One region of the Rhizobium sp. ERR 1071 genome, then DNA from elsewhere that is predicted to be linked to it. Evidence: predicted binding sites of a transcription regulator. Region 1 holds the regulator's gene; the other holds the start of a gene.

Region 1 (4,319 bases):
GCGCTTCTCACTGTAACGGCCTATTATCTCATCTCCGGCTTCGGCGTATCCGCCGAGCGTGCCTTCATCATGATGGCGATCATGCTCGTGGCCGTGCTTTTCGATCGGCCATCGATCAGTCTGCGCAACGTCGCACTTTCTGCCATTGTCATTCTTGTACTGTCGCCGTCGCAAGTGCTCGGCCCGAGCTTCCAGATGTCCTATGCCGCAACGCTGGCGCTGGTGTCGGGCTATTCGCTCTGGAAACGGCGGCGGCATCGTGAAAACATCCTGCCGCGCCTTCGTGTACTAAGTCCGCTATTGTTCGTCACACGTTTCTTCGCAGGCGTGACGTCGACCTCGTTCATCGGTGGCGCATCGACCGCTATCTTCTCGATCGAGCATTTTCACCGGTTGGCGACATATGGGCTCGCCGCCAACCTTGCGGCAATGCCCGTCGTTTCTTTCATCGTTATGCCGTTCGGGATGATGGCGATGCTGCTCATGCCGCTCGGTCTCGACGGGCCTTTCTGGAAAGTCACCGGAGAGGGACTGGAACTCGTTATCATGATCGCAAGAACCGTAGCTGGTTGGGGAGGTGACATTACCTTCGGTCGCCAGCCGGCCTGGCTGATGCCCACATTCATTATCGGCTTCCTGATCATGAGCATATTGCGGACCCGGCTTCGCCATCTGGGCCTGCTATTATCGCTCTTGTCCATGGGCTTGGCGGCATTCGGATCTGGCGTACCGAAACCCGACCTGATGATCTCCGAAGATGGCGTCCTGGTCGCATTGCGCCAGGACGATATACTCGCGACCAATCGCGAGAGACCGCAGGCCTTCATTTTCGAACAATGGCAAAAGGCACTGGTTGCGGCGGACCATCAGCCTCCGACCATGCTCCCGGCTGACAGCCGACTTCCACAAATCGGCAAGGCAGATCGTTATAAGCGATTGAACAGTGAAGAACAGAAGGCGGTCCGTATCGCAATGGAAGAAGCCTTGGACCGCACCATGCAAGGCAGTTTCGCCTGCCAGAAAGGAGCATGGTGCGCGGCCATGCTTGAAAACGGCGCGATATTGGTCACTATCGAAAACGCGGCCTACCTGCCTGCGGCTTGCGACACGGGGAACATTATCGTGACGCCAATCCGGCTACGGCTCGACCATTGCCGTTCCGGAGCGATGCTCATAACCGGTGCGACATTGCGCAAAACCGGCTCCATCGAAATGGTGCTTACCGGAGACAAGCCCATCCTCTCAACCGCATTCGAGAACCCGCAGCGTCCCTGGACCAGGCATCGAACCTACGATTGGCGCACCGGCAAATTCGACGCGCCAATTGCGCCCACGTCACCCGCCATCGACAATTCACCGGTCAGTGATAGCGGCGAATAAGGCCAACGAGCTTGCCTTGGACCTTCACGCGATCCGGTCCGAAGATGCGGGTTTCGTATGCCGGGTTTGCAGCCTCAAGCGCGATGGAAGCACCCTTGCGACGGAAGCGCTTCAGTGTCGCCTCTTCGTCATCGACCAGCGCCACGACGATGTCGCCGGGATTGGCCGTCGTCGAATTGCGGATGATGACCGTATCGCCGTCGAAGATGCCGGCATCGATCATCGAATCCCCACGAACTTCAAGCGCATAATGTTCGCCGGAGCCGAGCATGTCGGCGGGAACAGTGATGTCGTGCGTATTGTTCTGGATGGCAGAAATCGGAACACCGGCAGCGATCCGGCCCATTACGGGCACCGACGCCGAGCCATTGTGATCGTCATTTGCCACCTTCGACGGAGCGGGCGGGGCAACGGGCTGCGGCTTTCCGAGGCTGCCTTCGATAACGCTCGGAGAAAAGCCGCGGCGCTGCTGCAGGCTCGGATTATAGGCGTCGGGAAGCTTGATGACTTCGAGCGCTCTGGCCCGGTTCGGCAGCCGGCGGATAAAGCCCCGCTCCTCCAGCGCCGTGATCAGGCGATGAATACCGGATTTCGATGCCAGATCCAATGCATCCTTCATCTCGTCGAAGGATGGTGGAACACCGGATTCCTTCATGCGTTCGTGAATGAAGAGAAGCAGTTCCTGCTGCTTGCGCGTCAACATCGTCTTGGAACCCCAGAATCAAGAAAAGCTGCGAAACAAATCCAGAACGGACACTATATGTTCCATATGTGTTCCGCAAGTACTTAAATTTCGGTAAAGCCTTGTGAGGTCAGTTAAATAATTGCCATTTGCGAATGGATCGGCTCGGAACATCGGCGCGCTATGTCTCCGTTAACTTACGGAAAAATAAGAAAAATGCCGCTCTACTCGCTTCCGCGACTTTGTCGTTCAGCCCGTGCGCCGAGCATTTGGATGAACGTGCCGCGCGGCTGCATGAGCCAGCCATGGCAGAGAATCAGCAATCACGTTTGCGAGATTGCCTTCGATCCATGTCGTGTGCTCCGGGTGTTCCATGCTTCCATCTTGAATTGCGCGGGGGATGGGCGCAAATCTGCTTCGGCAAGCAAACAGGAGAAGCCATGATTTCGTCTCCGCATCCGCTGGATCATCTCGTGCTGCCGACCGTCGATATCGCTTTGGCACGCGAGCGCCTCGGCAAGCTCGGTTTTACAGTGGCTCCAGATGCGCGCCATCCCTTTGGCACGCAGAATGCCTGCGTCTTCCTTGCCGATAAAACCTATCTCGAACCTCTGGGCGTCGCGTCTGCGGAGCAGTGCGAGAAGAGCATCATGGATGGCAATGTTTTTGTTGCCCGCGATCAAGCCTATCGCTTCCGGGTGGGCGAAAATGGCTTTTCGGCAGTGGTGTTCGGTACGGATGATGCGGTGGCGGATGATAAGCGTTTCAAAGCGGCTGCGATTTCGGCGGGGCGAATGCTGGATTTCTCCCGTCCGATGAAGATGCCGGATGGAACGGAAACCACGGCCGGTTTTCGTCTTGCCTTCGCCGCCGATCTGCGCGCGCCGGATTTTCTCGCTTTCTGCTGTCAGCGCATCAATCCGCTGCCGGCTGACCGCAGTGTGCTCGAGCGTCACGAAAACGGCGTGACTGGTATCGCGCGGGTAGCGCTTTGCGCGCCGAAGCCGGCGGCCTATCGCGGCTTCTTCGAGGAGCTTGTCGGTGGCCCGCGCATTATGGAGCATTCCTTTGGCCTGACGATCAAGGCTGCCAATGCCGATCTGGAGATTTTGACGCCGGAAGGAATGGAGGCATTCTATGATCTACCTGTTCGCACGAATGATCCGGGGCTCAGAGCACGTGCAATCCTTTTCAAAACGCGCGATCTTTCCGTGACATCGTCGCATTTCACTGCTAACGGCGTCACCTATACGCGTAAGAACAATCGTCTATTGGCGAGGTTGGCACCCGGTCAGGGCGCATTGTTCGCCTTTGAGGAGATAATATGAGCACGAATTCGGAAGTCACCGTCGGCGAGGGTGCCTCCAAGGTCCTCTTTTCCAATACTGCAAAGCTGTCGCTGATTGCCGGCCCCTGCCAGATGGAAAGCCGCGACCATGCGTTCATGGTTGCCGGCGTCCTGAAGGAACTCTGCGGCAAGCTGGGCATCGGCCTTGTCTACAAGTCCTCCTTCGACAAGGCGAACCGCACATCGCTGTCAGGCAAGCGTGGCATCGGCCTGGAAAAGGCGCTGGAAGTCTTTGAAGACCTGAAGAAGGAATATGGCTTTCCGGTTCTGACCGATATCCATACGGAAGAGCAGTGCGCCATCGTTTCCAAGACGGTCGATATCCTGCAGATCCCTGCTTTTCTGTCGCGCCAGACCGATCTTTTGGTTGCAGCCGCCAAGACCGGCCGCGTGGTCAACGTCAAGAAAGGCCAGTTCTTGGCGCCGTGGGACATGAAGAACGTGCTTGCCAAGCTGAACGACAGCGGCAACCCGAATATTCTTCTCTGCGAGCGCGGTGCCTCCTTCGGCTACAACACGCTGGTCTCGGATATGCGCTCGCTGCCGATCATGGCGGCGATGGGCGCGCCCGTCATCTTCGATGCGACCCATTCCGTGCAGCAGCCTGGCGGGCAGGGCGGCTCGACCGGCGGCGACCGCCGCTTCGTCGAGACGCTGGCGCGCGCGGCCGTCGCTGTCGGCGTTGCCGGTCTCTTCGTGGAGACGCATGAGGATCCCGACAATGCACCGTCCGACGGCCCAAACATGGTCTATTTGAAGGATATGCCACGGCTTCTGGAGAAGCTGCTGGCCTTCGACGCCATTGCCAAGGCTTGAAACGTAGCCGGCATTCAACAGGCTGACATGAATTTACGTTACGGGCCTGCAGGAGTGCCAAATCGCGGCGCGGATCGCCATTGTAATTTCCGC
Region 2 (4,319 bases), on a different contig from region 1:
GCAAGAAAATCCGCGCCGTACGGCGCGAATTCGAGGAGAAGGAACATCGTCCCGAACGCCGCTGGTTCTTCGAGCCCTTCGTGCCGGATCGGGTCGCGATTCCTGATGTGGCAAGCCCCGGTGCTGTGCACGATGTGCCTTGGGAGAGCGTCGCGACCGATCAGCTCGCCACCAATCCCGCCTTCTGGCACCTGACACCCGATGCGGCATGGCACGGCTTTTCCAGCATGGAGCCGGGTTTCGCCATGACGGATCCGAACAAGCTCACCCTGCTTACCCCCGGCTTTGATCGAGCGACTGGAAAATATACGGAACACGGCATTCCAGCGCCTGTCGTTGCGCAATATCTGCGCGAAAACCGTATCGTCGCGGAAAAGAACGACCTCAATTCGCTGCTCTTCCTGCTCACACCCGGTGTCGAAGCCAGCAAGGCCGGCACCCTGATCAGCGGCCTTGTCGCCTTTAAAAAGCTTCATGACGACAACGCGCTGCTGGAAGAGGCCATTCCGGAATTCTACCGCCGCCGTCCCGGCCGTTATGCGGGCGTGCGCCTGCGCGATCTTTGCGCTGACATGCACAATTTCTTTCGTCAGGCCGATGTCAGCGCCCTGCAGACGAAGCAATTTTCCGCAGAACACCTGCCGCCGATCGCCATGTCGCCGCACGATGCCGCGCGCTGCCTGGTGCGCAACGATGTCGACTATCTGCCGATCGACGCCATTGCCGGCCGCATCGCGACGACACCCTTCGTCGTCTATCCCCCGGGGATTGCAACCATCGTGCCCGGCGAGCGCCTGACGGAACAGGCAAAGCCCATGATCGACTATCTCAAAATGTTCGAAACCTGCTTCAACACCTTCCCCGGCTTCGAGGTGGAGATCCAGGGCCTCTATCGCGAGATCGATGCATCCGGCAAAATCCGGCTCTATACCTACGTTGTCGCGGAATAGGCTTGGAAATTCAGGTTCGGACATGAAGCAGGATAAAACAATCATCGTTCGCCCATCCCGGGAGAGCGACGTCGATGCCATGCTGGCTATCTATCGCCGTCATATTCACCGCGGGGTCGAAGCCGGGGTCGATGATAGCGACACGCCGCAGCCGGACGATCTGCGCGAACGGCGCAAGAATTTGAAGGACCGCCGCTTTCCGCATGTCGTCGCGATCGAGGGTGAGAAGGTCGTCGGCTATGCCTATGTGGTGCTGTTCCGCAAGCGCCCGGCCTATCGCTATACCGTCAAGCATTCGATCTATGTGCATCACGACCATGTCGGCCAGGGTGTCGGAAGCCTGCTCATGCGCGGACTGATCGACGCCTGCGCGGCGGCCGGCTTCCGACAGATGATCGGCTATATCGACGCGGACAACGTCGCTTCGCTCGCCCTGCACGAACGCTTCGGCTTCGTTCGCGTCGGCCTGCTGCCGGCTGTTGCCTATCGCTACGGCCGCTGGGCCGATACCGTGATGGTCCAGCGCTCGCTCGGTCCCGGCTCAACCACGCAGCCGCCTCCGCCGCCGCTCTCCACCCGCTGAAGCAGAAGGACCTGTTGTCGGCCGTAACACAACTCCGTGCTTAGACTGGATGCCGCATCGGGGCCGGCAGGAAGCCCAAAACAAAATCTATGACCTTCGACGAGGACATTTCGCAGGGCTTGAGGGTGAGGCTTGCTGCGGAGAGCATATAGAGATTGAAACTGACGACATCGGTCCCGCCAAGCTCCTCGCCATAGAGCCAGATCCGTTTGCCGTCGGCCGATCGCTTGACCGTCACACCCCAGGGGCGACCTTGAAAATGCCCCTCCGAATAGCCGTCAGGCAGCTTCGCAAGCGCATGTTCGAAGCCCGACAATTCGGCGGGCAGCAGCTGCGGCGCGCCGTCGATCATGGAGCCAGGCATTCGTCACATATGCCGCAGCCGTCTTCGTCCATCTTCCTCGCCGACCGCAGCCTGCGGCAGCACAGACACGCGGTGCCGTCGGCTCGGGATTCCTCGTCACGCTCGGGCGGGAGGATCTCCATAAGCAAGTCGGAAAGTGGATCGGTAGCGATTTGGCCCATCTCAAGGCTCCGTATTGGGGGACGGACAAGAGATAAGAAGCCTTGCGCGCATCTCAAGGTACCGTTTGCGGCATGGCTGGCCTGCGGCAATTTCCTCGCCTCTCCCTAGCAAGACAACCGAGCCGGTTTGATATCGTCATCGAGGATGATATGTTCCGCATTTGTTTCAGCTTCCGCAATAACGGACCGCGCTGAACCTACTGTGTAATGACCGAGACCGCCATGAACGACACCAGCTCGACCACTGTCCGGAAGATCATCCATGTCGATATGGATGCATTCTATGCATCGGTCGAGCAGCGGGACAATCCGGAGCTGCGCGGCAAGCCGCTTGCGGTCGGCGGGTCGGCTGCACGCGGCGTCGTGGCGGCCGCAAGCTACGAGGCCCGTGCCTTCGGCGTTCACTCGGCGATGCCTTCGGTTACCGCAAAACGCAAATGTCCGGACCTGATTTTCGTGCCGCCGCGCTTTGACGTCTACAGGGCGGTGTCGCAGCAGATCCGCGAGATCTTTGCCGAATATACTTCGATGATCGAGCCGCTGTCGCTCGACGAAGCCTATCTCGACGTCACCCAGAACCACAAGGGGATGGAAATCGCCACCGAGATCGCGCTGGAGATCCGGACCAAGATCAAGCAGGTCACCGGCCTCAATGCTCCGGCCGGCATTTCCTACAACAAATTCCTCGCCAAAATGGCAAGCGACCTCAACAAGCCGAACGGCCAGGCAGTCATTACGCCAAGGAATGGCCCGGCCTTCGTCGAAACGCTTCCCGTCAAGAAATTCCATGGCGTCGGGCCGGCGACAGCCGAGCGGATGCACAAATATGGGATCGAAACCGGACTAGATCTGAAATCGAAATCGCTCGCCTTCCTGCAGGAGCATTTTGGAAAGGCAGGCCCTTATTTCTACGGTATCGCCCGCGGCATCGACGAGCGCCAGGTAAAGCCGGACCGGGTTCGCAAATCCATAGGCGCAGAAGACACATTCGTTGAGGATATCGACGATCTAGAGCTGGCGACGGCGGAACTGCGGCCGCTTGCGCAGAAGGTTTGGCGCTACTGCGAAACAGGCGGTTTCAGCGCCAAGACGGTGACCGTGAAGATCAAATATTCGGACTTTACCCAGGCGACACGTAGTCGGACAAGCTCCCTGCCGGTCGCCGGCGTCGGCGCTGTCCTCGAAACAGCGTCGGCGCTTCTGGCAACCGTCCACCCGTTCACGCGGCCAATCCGGCTGCTCGGCATCACGCTTTCGTCTTTGACGAACGAAGAGACAGATAGTGGGAGATCACAGCCGCAGCTCGATCTCGGCATCTGAGGGATGATAATCTGCCATTCCACCGGTCAAGATGGCTGACTAACCTCTCCACCCGGAGCAACAAACAGGCGAAGACGGAAAGCCCGCTGTTCGTCCGATGGAGGAAACATACGGGCGAACCGCTAGTATGGAAACGGCAATAGTGCCAGCTAAGGGAACCGGAAGCCCGGCCATCATAGCGAAAATCATCAAGGCCAGAGCCGCTCCTTCAGCCAGCCCGCCTTTTCACGCCGATATCGCAAGCGATGGTGGCGGCGCTCTGAATCGCCCTGCCAGAATTCGACCTCATGCGGCATGACGATGAAAAGCGCCCAATTTGCAGAAACAAGATCGGGCTCGTCCCGCAACCGCCGATGCTGCAGTGCCAATGCATCATCGAGCTCCTGCGACGAACCCAGAACCTCGCTCTGCCGCTTGGTCAGGGCAATCGCCTTGGCGCCCGGCGCGCGTGCACGGAAATCGGCATGGCGCTCATGCGCCTCAGCCTGAAACGCCATTCCGCGCAATCGCACCTGCCGTCCGAGCTGCGGCCAATAGAAGGTGAGTGACACAGAGGGATTGGCGGCAATCTGTCGGCCCTTCGGCCCCCTGCCTGGTGTTGCGAAGTGCCAGCCACGCTGGTCGAGGTTCTTCAGGATGAGAACACGAGCATCCGGTGCGCCATCCTCGTCGATCGTGGAAAGCACCATGGCATGCGGCTCCTTGATATCACCCTCGATGGCATCGCGCAGCCAGTCGGAAAACAAGTCTCGCGGATTGTCAGGTGTCAGATCCGCCTCGAACGAGGGAAACGGCCCGGCCAAGGACTTGAGTATGCGCAATTCGTCTCTCACGGTCTCCTCATGGTCTGGCGATAATGAGACGCAGCGAGCCTTCGAAGAAGGGCTGCGTGCGAAGCGCGCCATAACGACGATCCCAGGATCCGTCGGTGAGATCGCGGC

Evidence for each region. Region 1 encodes LexA, which represses DNA repair genes until DNA is damaged. Its sites were predicted from a motif close to TGTTCNNNNTGTGTTCNG; they were not measured.
Region 2: a site for LexA is predicted at 2,210-2,227, ahead of dinB (DNA polymerase IV). Genes of this name have one in related genera too.

The regions. Positions count from the first base shown of each region.
Region 1 is NZ_VITM01000001.1:441,786-446,104, reverse strand. It holds gene FBZ99_RS02235 (ComEC/Rec2 family competence protein) at 1-1,380, shown strand, start outside; gene lexA (transcriptional repressor LexA) at 1,361-2,083, opposite strand; gene FBZ99_RS02225 (VOC family protein) at 2,503-3,390, shown strand; gene kdsA (3-deoxy-8-phosphooctulonate synthase) at 3,387-4,226, shown strand.
Region 2 is NZ_VITM01000010.1:170,889-175,207, forward strand. It holds gene FBZ99_RS26660 (Orn/Lys/Arg decarboxylase N-terminal domain-containing protein) at 1-950, shown strand, start outside; gene FBZ99_RS26665 (GNAT family N-acetyltransferase) at 973-1,533, shown strand; gene FBZ99_RS26670 (hypothetical protein) at 1,574-1,897, opposite strand; gene dinB (DNA polymerase IV) at 2,281-3,378, shown strand; gene FBZ99_RS26680 (pyridoxine/pyridoxamine 5'-phosphate oxidase) at 3,567-4,211, opposite strand; gene FBZ99_RS26685 (class I SAM-dependent methyltransferase) at 4,219-4,319, opposite strand, start outside.